DNA from 2 places in the Blautia sp. HCN-1074 genome. Region 2 is predicted to be linked to the other one. Evidence: predicted binding sites of a transcription regulator. Region 2 holds the regulator's gene; the other holds the start of a gene.
The links. The regulator Rex, encoded in region 2, represses fermentation and respiration genes when NADH is low (regulators of the CRP and FNR family bind a similar motif). The targets are predictions, from matches to a motif close to ATTGTTAANTANTTAACAAT.

Region 1 (8,304 bases), on a different contig from region 2:
AGCATACCGCAGTAAGAAATAATATAATAAGGGGCTGTCTTTTTTTGACAGCCCCATTTTGTTGATTTAAACACTATATTTTTAAAGGAAAAGGTTTATTTTCAGCAAATTTTATTTCTCTTCTTTTTTCTCTTTGGCTTTCCTGGATTCAGGAATATTTCCCTCACCATAGTAAGCTTTCAGATAGATTTCTTTCAGCTCAGACATTAATGGATATCTCGGGTTGGCACCTGTACACTGGTCGTTGAATGCCTGTTCGGTCATTTCGTCCAGAGTTTCAAGGAAGTACTTCTCGTCTACGCCGTATTCTTTGATCGTATGTTTGATCTCAATAGTATCCATCAGTTCCTGCAGTTTCTGGAGAAGCTTCTCAAATACTTCGCTGTCGTTCTTGCCTGTCAGACCTACAGAACGGCCAATCTCAGCGTAACGTGCAAGTGTGTGCGGATACTGATACTGTGGGAAGGTACCCATCTTAGCCGGAACTTCGGCTGCATTATAGCGCAGAACATGAAGCAGAACCAGAGCATTTGCGATACCATGTGGAATGTGATGGAAAGCTCCCAGCTTATGAGCAAGAGAGTGGTTTACGCCAAGGAAAGCATTTGCGAAAGCCATACCAGCCATGCAGGAAGCATTTGCCATATGCTGTCTTGCTTCTACATCAGAACCATCTTTGTATGCACGTGGCAGATAGTTAAATACCAGTTTAATCGCATTTAATGCAAGACCATCTGTATAATCAGACGCCATCATGGAAGCATAGGCTTCAAGTGCATGAGTCATAACGTCGATACCGGAAGCACAGGTCAGTCCTTTAGGTGCGCTCATCATATTATCGGTATCAACAATAGCCATATCAGGCATTAATTCATAATCAGCCAGAGGCCATTTGATACCTGTAGTTTTATCAGTAATGATAGCAAACGGTGTTACCTCGGAACCTGTACCGGAAGATGTCGGAACAGCTACAAAGTAAGCTTTCTTACCCATATGCGGGAATGTGAAGATTCTCTTACGGATATCCATAAAGTCCATAGCCATATCATCAAAGTTGGCGTCCGGATTTTCATAGAGAACCCACATGATCTTGCCGGCATCCATTGCGGAACCACCGCCCATTGCGATAATGCAGTCAGGCTCGAACATTCTCATTGCTGCAGCACCGGCTCTTGCAGAAGCGAGAGATGGATCTGGTTCTACATCATAGAAGCAGGTATGTACGATTCCCATCTGATCTAATTTATCTTCGATCTTCTTAGTATATCCATTCTTATAAAGGAAAGAGTCTGTTACGATAAAGCAGCGTTTCTTGTGCATAACAGTGCCAAGCTCATCCAGAGCAACCGGCAGGCAGCCTTTTTTGAAATAAACTTTTTCCGGTGTTCTAATCCAGAGCATATTTTCTCTCCTTTCAGCAACGGTCTTGATGTTGATAAGATGTTTCACACCTACATTCTCAGATACGGAGTTGCCACCCCAGGAACCGCAGCCCAGAGTCAGGGACGGAACAAGTTTGAAGTTGTAAAGGTCGCCGATGCCGCCCTGAGAAGATGGAGTATTGATGAGGATACGGCAGGTCTTCATAGCTGCTGCATGTTTTTCCATCTTTTCCTTCTCTCTTGTGTCAATGTAGAGAGCGGAGGTATGTCCATAACCGCCGTCAGCTACAAGCTGTTCAGCTTTGGCAATCGCTTCGTCAAAGGTCTTGGCTTTGTACATGGCAAGTACAGGGGAAAGCTTCTCATGTGCGAATTCTTCGCTGATGTCTACAGATTCAACTTCACCGATCAGAATCTTTGTCTCAGGAGGAACTGCAACACCGGCCATCTCAGCGATAGTGGCAGCTTTCTGACCTACGATCTTTGCATTCAATGCGCCATTGATAAGGATAGTTTTTCTTACTTTCTCTAATTCATCCGGTTTCAGGAAGTAACATCCTCTGTAAAGGAATTCTTCTTTTACTTTCTTATAAATGCTTTCAAGAACAGTTACAGACTGTTCGGAAGCACAGATCATACCATTGTCAAATGTTTTGGAATGGATGATGGAGTTAACTGCCAGACGGATATCTGCACTGTCATCAATGATAACAGGAGTATTTCCGGGACCTACACCTAAAGCAGGTTTTCCGGAAGAATAGGCAGCTTTAACCATTCCGGGACCACCTGTAGCAAGGATGATGTCTGCTTCACGCATAACCTGATTTGTCAGATCAAGACTTGGAACATCAATCCATCCGATGATTCCCTCCGGTGCACCGGCTTCTACAGCTGCTTCCAGAACAACCTTTGCTGCATCAATGGTACATTTCTTTGCGCGGGGATGCGGACTGATGATGATCGCATTACGTGTTTTCAGCGCGATCAGAGTTTTGAAGATTGCAGTAGACGTCGGGTTAGTTGTAGGAATAACTGCAGCGATCAGACCGATCGGTTCAGCTATTTTCTTAATACCGTAAGCAGTGTCTTCTTCAATCACACCGCAGGTTCTGGTATTCTTATATGCGTTGTATACATACTCGGCTGCGTAATGGTTCTTGATAACCTTATCTTCTACAATACCCATTCCTGTTTCTTCAACAGCATCTTTAGCAAGCGGGATACGTGCTTTGTCAGCAGCAGTAGCGGCAGCTTTAAAAATCTTATCTACCTGCTCCTGGGTAAATGCTGCGAAAATCTTCTGTGCCTCTTTCATGGCTGCAATCTTTGCGGTAAGGGCTTCAGGGGTGTCGATGATGGTTGGAATAGTGTTCTCTTTTTTTGCCATTTGGGAATCCTCCTGTTTGTGTTTTCGTTAAAAGTATTTACCGTGACCTGTTATGGTTTTATTATACAAATAAACTGATTATTCGGTCAACAGTAATATTAATATAAGCGTAACGAAATATTATGGTGAAAATTGTGAATAATCACGTAAATAATGTGAATAAAATATCAAATGTCAGAATATATGAGAAAAATTTAACAATATATTTTCTGTTGGCAACTGAGAGAAAGTTAAAAAAATAACGTTAATAAATTAACAACCTCGATGATGCTATTATATGACTTTGTTAATCATTTGTCAATCACAAAACATGCAAAAAGTTAACGAATACTAACTCGAAATTTCGTGAAAATATAACAATATAATTTGTAGAAGGATTTATGTTTTTAACCGAATCAAGTAAGTCCCCTGCGGAGGTTGCGAAGAGCAATAAGCAGTGGTTGGGGACTTACTTGTATCAGGAGGGGTACAAGCCCCTCCTGATAAACTGCGAAGCAGTTATTCGGTTATGAGCAAGTAGCGAAAGCGGATTGCGAATATCCGATTGACTATGTTTGCAGGAGATTAAGAGTTACTGTGAACGGTAATGATTAAGAAAAACTAAGCCCCGCAAAATCTGCGGGGCTTAGTTTTTCTTAAGTTTCTATTTGTTTCAGGCTTTTCTGAAAGCTGCTCTCTTACGTTCTCTGGAATCCAGAAGTCTCTTACGGATACGGAGAGATACCGGTGTAACCTCCAGCAGTTCATCCTGATCGATAAAGTCGATCGCCTGTTCCAGACTCAGAACTCTGGGCGGAGTTAATTTCAGCGCATCATCAGCAGAAGAAGAACGTGTATTAGTCAGATGTTTAGTCTTGCATACATTCAACTCAATATCCTCAGCCTTACCATTCTGACCGATAACCATACCACTGTAAACCTTAGCACCAGGTCCGATAAACAGAGTACCACGCTCCTGAGCTGCGAACAGGCCATAAGTAACAGCCTCACCAGCCTCAAATGCGATCAGAGATCCCTGTTTTCTGTACTGGAAATCTCCCTTATAAGGTGCATAGCCGTCAAACATAGTATTAATGATACCAGTACCCTTTGTGGAAGTAAGGAACTCACCACGGAATCCGATCAGTCCACGGGAAGGGATGTGGAATTCCAGACGTACAGTGCCGTCGCTGGCAGTACTCATACCCTGCAGTTCACCTTTACGTTCGCTCAGCTTCTGGATTACAGTACCGGAAAATTCTTCCGGAACATCTACATAAGCAATTTCCATAGGCTCAAGCTTCTTGCCACGCTCGTCTGTTTTATACAGAACTTCCGGTTTACTTACTGCGAATTCATAACCTTCACGTCTCATGTTTTCAATCAGGACAGACAGATGAAGTTCTCCACGTCCGGAAACTTTAAATGCCTCAGTTGTATCAGTGTCTTCTACACGAAGGCTGACATCTGTGTTGAGCTCACGGTAGAGACGGTCACGCAGATGACGGGAGGTAATGTATTTACCTTCCTGACCGGCCAGCGGACTGTCATTTACGATGAAGTTCATGGCAATAGTAGGCTCGGAAATCTTCTGGAAAGGAATAGCTTCCGGATTATCCCCTGCGCAGAGAGTATCACCGATATGGATATCTGCGATACCGGAAATAGCAACGATAGCACCGATAGTGGCCTCTTTTACTTCAACTTTGTTCAGACCGTCAAACTCGTAGAGCTTGCTGATCTTAACTTTCTTACGTTTGTCCAGATCATGATGGTTTAACAGAGTCAGTTCCTGGTTAACAGCGATTGTACCGTTTTCAACTTTACCAACACCGATACGTCCAACGTATTCGTTGTAATCAATCGTGCTGATCAGAACCTGAGTATCTGCCTCCGGATCTCCTTCCGGAGCCGGGATATATTTCAGGATTGCTTCAAATAACGGAGCCATATCCTTAGGAGTGTCGTTTAAGTCGATCACAGCATGTCCTGCTTTGGCAGAAGCATACAGGAACGGACAGTCAAGCTGTTCATCAGAAGCACCAAGATCCATAAGAAGTTCCAGAACCTCATCTACAACTTCATCCGGACGGGCTTCCGGACGGTCGATCTTGTTGATACATACGATTACATGAAGGTCAAGTTCCAGTGCTTTCTTAAGAACGAATTTTGTCTGAGGCATAGCACCTTCGAAAGCATCAACGAGAAGAATAACACCGTCTACCATCTTAAGTACACGTTCTACCTCGCCGCCGAAATCAGCATGTCCTGGTGTGTCAATGATGTTGATTTTTGTATTTTTGTAATGAACAGCTGTGTTCTTGGATAAAATAGTGATACCACGTTCACGCTCGATATCATTGGAGTCCATGACACGTTCCTGAACTTCCTGATTCTCACGGAATACACCGCTCTGTTTCAGAAGCTGGTCAACCAGAGTAGTTTTACCATGGTCAACGTGTGCGATAATGGCTACGTTACGGACATCTTCACGTTTTGTTCTCATAAAATGATTTCCTTTCCTATTTGAATATGAATTAAATTAATGATTTATTCGGTTACTGTTCACACGCTACTATTCCGCGAGGTGTTTTGGCATGAATATGCCAAAATCCTTAAGAATACGGCGCGGATTTATGTGATTAGCATAAATCCTGTGCATCGCGAAGCGTGTTACTGAGAACGGAGTGAACAGTAACTTTATTCTTCCTATTATATATGTGTTTTTTCTTTAATAAGTTACCCGAAGTTTCAGTTTACCACATTTTCGCCAGATTACAAGGTGTTGAAATAAATTTTTTTATTTTTATAAATTCCGGTTCTAAATCTGAAAGCCTGTACATAACTATATAAAGAACAATACAAGGTACACTAGAGCATCGGGAAATGTTTACTGTCTATTGCGTATCAGTAACAAAAAAATTTCACCGGGAGTGCTCTACGAGGAAGGAGAACCACATTATGGCAGATAAAATTATTGAAAACAATCAGGTATCTATGATGGGAAAAATTGCAGCAGGATTTACGTTCAGTCATCAGGTCTTCGGGGAAGGCTTCTATATGACAGAACTGCTGGTTAAGAGACTAAGTGATTCGGAAGACAGAATTCCGGTTATGGTTTCTGAACGTCTGGTGGACGTAACACAGGACTACATAGGAGAATATGTAGAGATTCATGGACAGTTCCGCTCTTATAACCGGCACGAAGAAAAACATAACCGACTGGTGCTTTCTGTGTTTACCAGAGAACTGAAATTTGTGGAAGAAGAGGATGACACGGTTCCTGTAAACCAGATTTTTCTGGATGGATTTATCTGTAAACCGCCGGTATACAGAAAGACTCCGCTTGGAAGAGAAATCGCAGATGTACTTCTGGCAGTAAACCGTCCTTATGGAAAATCAGACTACATACCATGTATCTGCTGGGGAAGAAATGCCCGCTATGCATCAGCCTTTGAAGTAGGTGGCCATGTCCTGATCTGGGGCCGCATTCAGAGCAGGGAATATATGAAGCGGATCGGGGAGAATGAAACAGAGAAGAGAGTTGCGTATGAAGTTTCTGTAAGTAAGCTGGAATATATGGAGTAGGCCTTTTACACGTTATTAAGAAGTTATGGCTCACAAGCTATTATTCTGCAAAGCGTGTTACTGGGCACGGAGTGGACAGTAACGTGAAAAGGAATGTCCGCATTAATTACTTGCAATTCTTCATAAACTGCGGTAATATAAGCGTATTCAGATAAAAACAGGTTACAGTGTAACCATGTTTATTTATGTCTATAATGACACAAAAAAGAAAGATAACTGTTCTGTATCTTTGCGGATAGCAGATAGCCGAATAGTTAATAAGCTACAATTTCAATAACGATAAGAGGAATTGTTTGTTATGGAAAAAGAATTTACAGAGGTTTACTGTGGCGGAGGAAAGGGAAAGACAACTCTGGCCATTGGTCAGTGTCTGAGAGCTTCTGCCCAGGGTAAAAGCGTCATTATTATTCAGTTTCTGAAGGGAAGAGAGCGCAGAGAACTGGACTTTCTGGAAGAACTGGATAATCTGGATATCAAGATATTCCGTTTCGAAAAGCATGATGAGTGTTATGAGGAATTGAATGAGGAGGAGAAAGCAGAAGAGAAGACAAATATTCTTAATGCTTTAAACTTTGCACGAAAAGTTATTGCAACTCAGGAGTGTGATTTCCTGCTTCTGGATGAGATTCTAGGACTTCTTGATTATGGAATCACCACCGAAGAGGCAATCGGTGATATTCTCAAGATGAAAGATGAGAGTATGCATATCCTGATTACTGGACGGACGTTACCGGATAGCCTGCGTAAATATGCAGACAGCATAACTACACTGACAACAGAAATCTGTTAGGCTGTCTGGAATGACAGTCTGTATAGAATCTACAGAAGAATAAAGGAGGAGAGCAAATGGCAATTTTTAAAGGTGCAGGTGTTGCGATCGTAACCCCTATGTATGAGGATGGTAAGGTCAACTATGATAAACTGGAGGAACTCCTGGAGTATCAGATCGCAAACAGTACGGATGCGATCATCATTTGCGGAACAACAGGAGAATCATCTACAATGACACACGGAGAGCATCTTAAGACAATTAAGTTCGCAATCGACAAAGTAAATAAACGTGTCCCGGTTATCGCAGGTACAGGTTCCAACTGTACAGATACCGCGATCATGATGTCAAAAGAAGCTGCTTCCTACGGTGCAGATGCACTTCTGGTAGTAACTCCTTATTATAACAAAGCAACTCAGAAAGGTCTGATCGCTCATTATACAGCAATCGCAGAGGCAGTTCCGGAAACTCCTATCATTATGTATAATGTTCCAAGCCGTACAGGATGTAATATCCAGCCTGCAACAGCAGTAGCACTGGCTAAGAATGTTAAGAATATCGTTGGTATTAAGGCAGCAAGCGGAGATCTTTCCCAGATCGCAACTATGATGGCTATGGCAGACGGATGCATTGAACTGTATTCCGGAAATGATGACCAGGTACTTCCGATTCTTTCACTAGGCGGACTTGGTGTAATTTCCGTACTTTCCAATGTTGCTCCTAAGGAAACACATGATATGGTCATGAAATTCCTCGAGGGAGATACAAAGGGTGCAGCAGAGATTCAGTTAAAAGCAATTCCGTTAATTCACGCACTGTTCAGTGAAGTAAACCCAATTCCGGTTAAAACAGCTCTGAACCTGATGGGACGTGAAGCAGGACCTCTTCGTATGCCATTATCCGAGATGGAAGAAGCAAACAAAGAGAAACTTGCTGCAGAACTGAAGAACTTTGGAATCAAACTTGCGTAAATTTGAGAGGAAATACAAATGGTAAAGATTATTATGCATGGCTGCAACGGTCATATGGGTCAGGTAATCTCAGGGCTTGTTGAGAAAGATCCGGATGCCGAGATCGTAGCAGGTATCGACGTAGCAGATCAGGGAAAGAACAGCTACCCTGTATATACAAATATGGAAGAATGTCAGGTAGAGGCAGATGCCCTGATTGATTTTTCTTCTGCAAAAGCAACAGATGCG
Region 2 (8,304 bases):
TACAAAATTGCAGTTTACTCTGTCATTTATAGTTCTGCCGCATTATCTGCGCACAAAAGTAATCCATGGCATCAACTCAGGTTCAGAAAACCTTTTGTCCCTGATACCATACTTCAGCTTCTTTGCCGTCTTTTATATAAACTCTTGGCACACGTGGGCTGATATCACAGGCAAATTCATAAGAAAACCTGCCGCAAAGATCTCCCATCTCCTCTATACTGATAAATTCATCCCCGTCTCTGCCAAGAAGAGTTACTTCATCACCCTTCTTTACATTGTCGATTTCTGTCACATCTGCCATAAACTGATCCATACAGACTCTTCCAAGGATCGGGGCTTTTTTTCCATGTATCAGAACCCATCCTTTATTAGAAAGCTGTCTTGGGTATCCATCTGCATAGCCTACCGGAATCGTAGCTACACGTCTCTTCTTATCTGCCACATAGGTGCCGCCATAGCTGATCGCAGCACCTGCCGGAACATCTTTTACATATGTAATATGACTTTTCAGTTCCATTACAGGTGCAAGCTTCACGATGTCTCTCTCCACCTCTGAAGAAGGATAAATTCCATAAATAGTAATTCCGGCGCGAACGATACTTAAATTTGCCTCCGGTACACGAATAATCCCGGCACTGTTAGAGCAGTGATGCAGCGGAATATCCACTCCGGCTTCCTCTACACGTTTCGAAAAATCCTGATATCGTTCAAGCTGAACCATCGCCGGGCTTCTGTCATACTCATCCGCTCTCGCAAAGTGAGTAAACATCCCCTCTATCTCAAGCTTCGGAAGCTCAGCGATCTTTTTGATTTCCTCCACACTCTCTGGTATATCCGCATAACCAATTCTGGTCATACCTGTATCCAGCGCAATATGAATATGTACCGTCTTATTCTGTAAAACAGCTTCATCAGAGAGTTTCTTCGCCTCATCATACTCGCATACAGCAGGACGAATGTCATACTGAACAAGTTCAGGAAAGTATTCATCAAATACAATTCCAAGAATCAGAATTGGTTTTGTAATACCGGCCTGACGCAGATGAACAGCCTCTTCTGCCGTTGCAGCCGCAAATCCCCAGATATAATCATGATTCTCTATCAGATGTGCGATTGGTACCGCACCATGGCCATAAGCATCCGCCTTAACCACTGCGATCATCTTCGTATCCTCTGCAATATTCTTTCTCATTTCCCTGAAATTCTGTTCTACGGCATCCAGAGAAATCACTGCTTTCACTCTGTTATTTTTCTCCATAATAATTCGTCCTCTGCCATAACTGCTCATAAACGATTCACACGTTGTTACGACCAGTTATTCTTTATTTTAATATTTCCGGCAAAAACCGGATAATGTCTCCTGCTGTCATACCCCGCTGACCTACTGTTTCAGCCGCCAGATCACCGGCAAGCCCATGAACATATACACCAAGGGCTGCCATCATCGCCATGGATGGCTTCCTTTCTGCTTTCAGATACATACAAAGCACACCTGCGATCACGCCGCTTAGTACATCACCACTGCCAGCTGTTGCCATTCCTGCGTTTCCGGAAATATTCAGATACCTCTCTTCTGACGCACCTGACACTACAGTACATGCATCTTTCAAAACACAGACTGCTTTTGTTTCCTTTGCATAGTCAAATGCTGTCTGAACCAGACAATCCTGAATATCACCAATACTTTTTCCACACAGGCGGCTCATCTCGCCAATATGCGGCGTGACGATCACATTCTCTCCGATAAACCTCTTCCAGTCCTCATGAAGTGCCAGAAGATTCAATCCATCTGCATCCAGAACAACTGATTTTCCACACATAGCAGCTCTTGACAGAAACCACTGAGCACGCTCTCTGCTCTGTGCACTTGCTCCCAGCCCCGGTCCGATCACCAGCACATCACACCATTCCAGCATTCTCTCATTTTTACTCTCATCAAAATCACAGGTGATCATTGCCTCCGGCAGAAGTGTCTGTAATGGAACACGATTTGCCTCCACGGTCTGGATCTTCACCATGCCCGCCGAACACTTTAGTGCAGCTGCGGCACTTAAATATGCTGCACCGCACATTCCTTCAGAACCTGCAACCAAAAGTACCTTACCGAAAGTCCCCTTATTCCCATAGGGAAGTCTGTCCGGAAGCATTTTCAAATCTTCTCTTTCCAGGTAATTCATTCGGATTTTCTTATCAGGCATTGAATAAATCCCAATATCCGCCACAATGATCTCCCCACCATACATACGCCCCGGATAGAAACACAGGCCTCTCTTTCGAAAAGCAAATGTAACCGTAAGATTGGCCCGGAAAGCGATTCCTTTCTCGAATCCTGTATCTGCATCAATCCCTGAAGGAATATCCACCGCAACTTTAAACGCAGATGCCTGATTTAATTCGCTGATAAGTTCTCCGTATTTTCCCTCTATCGGTCTGCTGAGTCCAACTCCAAAAATGGCATCTACTATAGTAGTATATTCATCCAGAATCAGGTTATGCACCCGTGGAGTATGATAATACTCTGCTGTGCGAAGCTGACTGGAAGTTTCTTTTGTCATTTTTTCTTCATTTCCAACAATATAATACCACGTTTTAAATCCGTGTAAATGGAGTAATCTGGCAATTGCCAGTCCGTCTCCTCCGTTATTCCCGGTTCCGCAGACCACCAGGATTTTCTCTTTATCCTTCGTATTCACCCGCTTTATGATTTCTGTAACAGTCTGTAATGCAGCACGCTCCATTAATACCAGCGAAGGAATTCCGGCTTTCTCAATCGTATTTGCATCCAGCGCCTTCATTTCTGCCGCAGTCACAACTCCTCTCATCTGTTCACCTCCCCGTATGTTCCCGTATTTCATCAAATATTTAATTTGTTCCACCACGTAATTTTATACAGAATAAATTTCTCAGCCATTCTGGCCAGACGGATATTTTAAATCCACTTTCATTTTATAGTTGTGAATAAGCCAAATCATCCTGCTAAATTCAGAAAAGCTGTGATCAGATGACCACAGCCTTGTGTTCCACATCATGTTCTACTCGCCTTCGTGCTCTTTCCTGTATTCACTCAGGTTATAGGACAGAGTCATAAGGCTCTCTGAAAGATGTACATTCTCAACCATTACATCCTCCGGAGCATCCAGATCAATGTGTGCAAAGTTCCAGATTGCCTTAATTCCATTATCAATTAAAATCTTCGCCATCTCTTTGGCTTTATTCTTCGGAAGAGTCAAAATAGCAATCTCTACCTCATTCTCCTTCAGAAAAAATGGAAGATCACTTAACATCTGTATCTCGATTCCGCGCACCGCAATTCCCTCAAGTACAGGATTTACATCAAAAATACCAACCAGTTTAAAACCACGTTTTTCGAAGTCCACATAATTGGCCAGCGCCTGTCCCAGATTACCGGCACCAAGAATAATCATCGGATGTACTGTATCCAGTCCAAGGATCTTGCCGATCTCTGTGTATAAATAACGTACATTATAGCCATAACCCTGCTGACCAAAACCGCCGAAATTATTTAAGTCCTGACGAATCTGGGAAGCTGTCACATGCATCTTTTTGCTGAGATCATTGGAAGATATACGCTCAACATTCTCCTCCATCAACTCACCGAGGTAGCGATAATAACGTGGCAGACGTTTAATCACCGCTTTTGAAATTTCCTTAGCTTCCACAAATTTTCCCTCCTTAACTTGTCTATGTCAATTATACCCAGATGTTATTTTATTGTCAAACTAATTCTGTACTTTTTCACCAAATAATTCTGCATTTTTTATCAATTTACCTCAGAAACTATCTTATAAAACGGTATTTTCTATTTTTTATCTATAACTTTCTATCATTTCCGGCAGTCTGGAACAAATTGGGATTGCACTACTAAGCAACGAATATCTTTGTAGAAATAGATAAATTCATTTAAAATACTTTCAAAAACAACTTTTTTCGATTATAATAGTACGCGGACAAATTATAAATGGAGGAATTCTTATGATTTTATCATGTCAGAATATCTGTAAATCTTTTGGCGAAAAAGTCATCCTTCAAGACGCCAGTTTCCATATAGAAGACCGTGAAAAAGCAGCTCTGATTGGCAATAATGGTGCCGGTAAAACTACCCTGCTGCGTATCATCATGCACGAGCTCTCACCTGATTCGGGAAACGTAGTCCTTGCCAAAGATAAAAATATCGGATATCTCGCCCAGTACCAGGATATCCATGGACACCACACGATTTATGAGGAGCTGATTTCTACCAAGCAGCACATCATTGATATGGAGAATCGCCTGCGTTCTCTGGAACAGGAGATGAAAACAACCACAGGTGATGCTCTGGACAGTCTGATGAATACTTATACGAGACTGAGCCACCAGTTTGAATTGGAAAACGGATACGCATACAAAAGCGAGATCATGGGCGTATTAAAAGGTCTTGGCTTTACCGAAGATGATTTCGAACGCCAGATTGAAACTCTCTCCGGAGGTCAGAAAACACGTGTTGCTCTCGGTAAACTGCTTCTCTCCAGCCCGGATATCCTTCTGCTGGATGAGCCTACCAACCACCTTGATATGGAGAGTATTTCCTGGCTGGAAACTTATCTGCTCAACTATCCGGGAGCTGTATTTATTGTATCCCATGACCGTTATTTTCTTGACAAGGTAGTCACTAAGGTAGTAGAAATTGAAGCCGGCACTATGCGTATGTACAGTGGAAATTACTCCGCCTATGCACTCAAAAAAGCACAGCTTCGTGACGCGCAGTATAAAGCTTATCTTAACCAGCAGCGTGATATCAAACATCAGGAGGCTGTTATTGCCAAACTGAAATCCTTTAACCGTGAGAAGTCAATTAAGCGCGCGGAGAGCCGTGAAAAAATGCTGGATAAGATTCAGCGTATCGATAAGCCACAGGAAATCCAGAACCAGATGCGAATCTCACTGGAACCAAGATTTATCAGCGGAAACGACGTTCTCACTGTAGAGAACCTTTCCAAATCTTTCCCGGGGCAGACACTTTTCAGCGATATCTCTTTTGAGATCAAGCGTGGAGAACGTGTAGCTCTGATTGGTAATAACGGAACCGGTAAGACTACCATGTTAAAGATCATCAATGGACTGATTGATGCAGACGGCGGCAGATTCAGTCTTGGTTCTAAAGTTCAGATTGGCTATTACGATCAGGAACATCACGTACTGCATATGGAGAAAACTATCTTTGAAGAAATTTCTGATGCTTATCCTACTCTTACAGAAACAGAGATTCGAAATATGCTCGCTGCTTTCCTGTTCACAGGAGACGATGTATTTAAGCTCATCTCTGCCCTCTCCGGTGGAGAAAGAGGCCGTGTATCTCTCGCCAAGCTGATGCTTTCAGAGGCAAACTTTCTGATTCTCGATGAGCCTACCAACCATCTTGATATCGCATCCAAGGAAATCCTGGAAGAGGCATTAAACAGCTATACCGGAACCGTGTTCTATGTCTCCCACGATCGATATTTCATCAATCAGACAGCTACCAGAATTCTGGATCTGACTAACCAGGCAGTCGTAAATTATATCGGAGACTATGATTATTATCTGGAAAAGAAAGAAGAACTGACTGAAAAATATGCACCCGCTGCCGCCCAGGCAATCGCAGAAGCCAAACAGGCATCTGACAATAAACTCTCCTGGCAACAACAGAAAGAAGAACAGGCACGCCAAAGAAAACGCGAAAATGAATTGAAAAAAGTTGAAGCCCGTATTGAAGAACTTGAAACAAGAGACAAAGAAATCGACGAAACCATGGTTCTCCCGGATATCTGCACCAACGTAGCAGAATGTGCAAAACTCAGCAAAGAGAAGTCCGCAATTACCGAAGAACTTGAGGGATTATATGAAAAATGGGAAGAACTTGCATAATGCAGGTTCCTCCCATTTTTATTATATATCTTATAAAATACGATCTATCAGTTTTGAGACATAATCATTTACAAATTATAAAATCTCATCCAGCTTTTCTCTGATTGCAAGAATAAATTCCTTACTATTCAGCGCGGTTACATTCTCAAGAGAAGTAATCAATGCAAGGTCTTTTGTCATCTTACCGCTCTCGATCGTCTCCAGAGTAGCTTTCTCAAGCTTGTCTGCGAATTCCATCAGATCTTTATTGCCATCTAATTCGCCTCTTTTTCTCAGTGCACCAGTCCATGCAAAAATTGTTGCCACAGAGTTTGTGGAGGTCTCTTCGCCCTTCAGATGACGATAATAGTGTCTCTGTACAGTTCCGTGAGCAGCCTCATATTCATAATAACCCTGAGGGGATACCAGAACGGATGTCATCATAGCCAGAGAACCAAACGCAGAAGAAACCATATCACTCATAACATCACCATCATAGTTCTTGCACGCCCAGATAAATCCACCTTCCGCTTTCATAACGCGGGCTACAATATCATCGATCAGACTGTAGAAGTATTCAATGCCTGCTGCCTCGAATTTATCCTTGAATTCATTCTCATAGATCGTTGCAAAAATTTCTTTGAAACGTCCGTCATAAATCTTGGAAATCGTATCCTTGCCGCCAAGCCACAGATTCTGTTTCGTATCAAGCGCATAATTAAAGCAACATCTTGCAAAACTTGTGATAGAATTATCCAGATTGTGCATACCCTGAAGAACCCCCGGGCCTTCATAGTGATGAATCAATTCTTTTCTCTGTTGTCCGTCAGCACCTTCAAATACCAGATAAGCATCTCCTGGTCCATCAATGTACATCTCTGTATTCTTATACACATCACCGTATGCATGACGTGCGATCGTGATCGGTTTCTTCCAGTTCTTAACACATGGCTCGATACCCTTTACAACAATCGGAGCACGAAATACGGTTCCATCAAGAATCGCACGAATCGTTCCATTCGGGCTTTTGTACATTTTCTTTAAGGTGTACTCTTCCATTCTCGCCTTATTCGGAGTAATCGTTGCACATTTAACTGCAACGCCGTACTTCTTGGTAGCTTCTGCTGCGTCAACAGTTACCTGGTCATCAGTTTCATTTCTGTATTCCAGGCCAAGATCATAATACTCAGTATTCAAATCAATATATGGGAGAATAAGTTCATCTTTAATAATCTTCCAGAGAATTCTGGTCATCTCATCTCCATCCATTTCCACAAGTGGTGTCTGCATCTGAATTTTTTTCATGTTAGTCCTCCTCTTTGGCTTTGATAATTTTACTGTTCACTGTGTGTACAGCACCTTTGATAATCAATTAACTATCATAATAGCCGAAATCTGACCATTCGTCAATGCTTTTGTATGGTAAAGTGGTATTTCTGCAATTGTACAATTAATTCATACTGATCGCATAAGATGTCCCAAATCCAATTCTCCCCAACCCTGCTGATTTTTAGGCAGTCCCAGATCTCTGGCACATTCTTTTAATTTCATCTTAATCTGAACATTTGTCAGCTCCGGATTTTTTTCTAACATCAGTGCTGCCGCGCCGGAAACCAGAGGTGTGGACATGGATGTGCCACTCTTAACTCCATATCCGTTATCCGGTCCCGAAGCACAGGAAAGTATATGATTTCCCGGAGCAACCAGATCAGGCTTGCAGATACATTCAAAAGTCGGTCCTCTTCCTGATATGGCAGTCCGCCCCGTGAGAAGATCACTGGAGCCTACGGTAATGATCTTACGGCTGCTTCCGGGCGCCGTCACGCTTCCCGGACCAGGTCCCTGATTTCCTGCTGCGGCCACTACAACCAGTCCTTCATCCCATAACCGCTCTACTCCATCAATCAAAACCTTATGATCCTCAAATGTTCGACAAGTCGTTCCGACAGAAATATTGACCACACGGATTCCATAATACCGCCGGTTCTCCAAAATCCACTGAAAAGCCCTCAGCACATCCTCTTTTCTTCCGTTTCCCATACGGTCCAGAACTTTCAGCATAATCAGTTCACAGCCAGGTGCAACTCCCCTGATACGCCCCTGTGAAGCTCTTCCGTCACCGCCTATGATACCACATACATGGGTTCCATGAGAATTATCATCATACGGCTGGATACGGTGTCCGATGAAGTCATGAAATGCCCGTATCCGCCCTGTAAAATCTATATGAGAATAAATCCCGGTATCCAGCACACAGACACCAATGCCCTTTCCTGAATAGCCGGAATCATCTGAATTTATCATAAACAACTCCTCAATCCACTTATAACATTTTATGATATCAGGAGCAAAAAGTCAGAAAGTCATTCGCGCCTGCACGATAAGACTTTTGACCCTAACGTCATTTCATTGAAATATTAT

Region 1: adhE (bifunctional acetaldehyde-CoA/alcohol dehydrogenase) is a predicted target of Rex. The motif match lies at 3,010-3,029, and genes of this name have one in related genera.

Annotation. Positions count from the first base shown of each region.
Region 1 is NZ_JBBKBP010000011.1:18,485-26,788, forward strand. Features, by position in the region: gene WKT11_RS10720 (class II aldolase/adducin family protein) at 1-22, shown strand, start outside; gene adhE (bifunctional acetaldehyde-CoA/alcohol dehydrogenase) at 112-2,769, opposite strand; gene typA (translational GTPase TypA) at 3,422-5,254, opposite strand; gene WKT11_RS10735 (single-stranded DNA-binding protein) at 5,710-6,336, shown strand; gene WKT11_RS10740 (cob(I)yrinic acid a,c-diamide adenosyltransferase) at 6,635-7,126, shown strand; gene dapA (4-hydroxy-tetrahydrodipicolinate synthase) at 7,183-8,076, shown strand; gene dapB (4-hydroxy-tetrahydrodipicolinate reductase) at 8,095-8,304, shown strand, end outside.
Region 2 is NZ_JBBKBP010000009.1:62,510-70,813, reverse strand. Features, by position in the region: gene alr (alanine racemase) at 83-1,258, opposite strand; gene WKT11_RS09760 (NAD(P)H-hydrate dehydratase) at 1,323-2,822, opposite strand; gene WKT11_RS09755 (redox-sensing transcriptional repressor Rex) at 3,033-3,680, opposite strand; gene abc-f (ribosomal protection-like ABC-F family protein) at 3,994-5,904, shown strand; gene WKT11_RS09745 (NADP-dependent isocitrate dehydrogenase) at 5,980-7,188, opposite strand; gene WKT11_RS09740 (S8 family peptidase) at 7,339-8,187, opposite strand.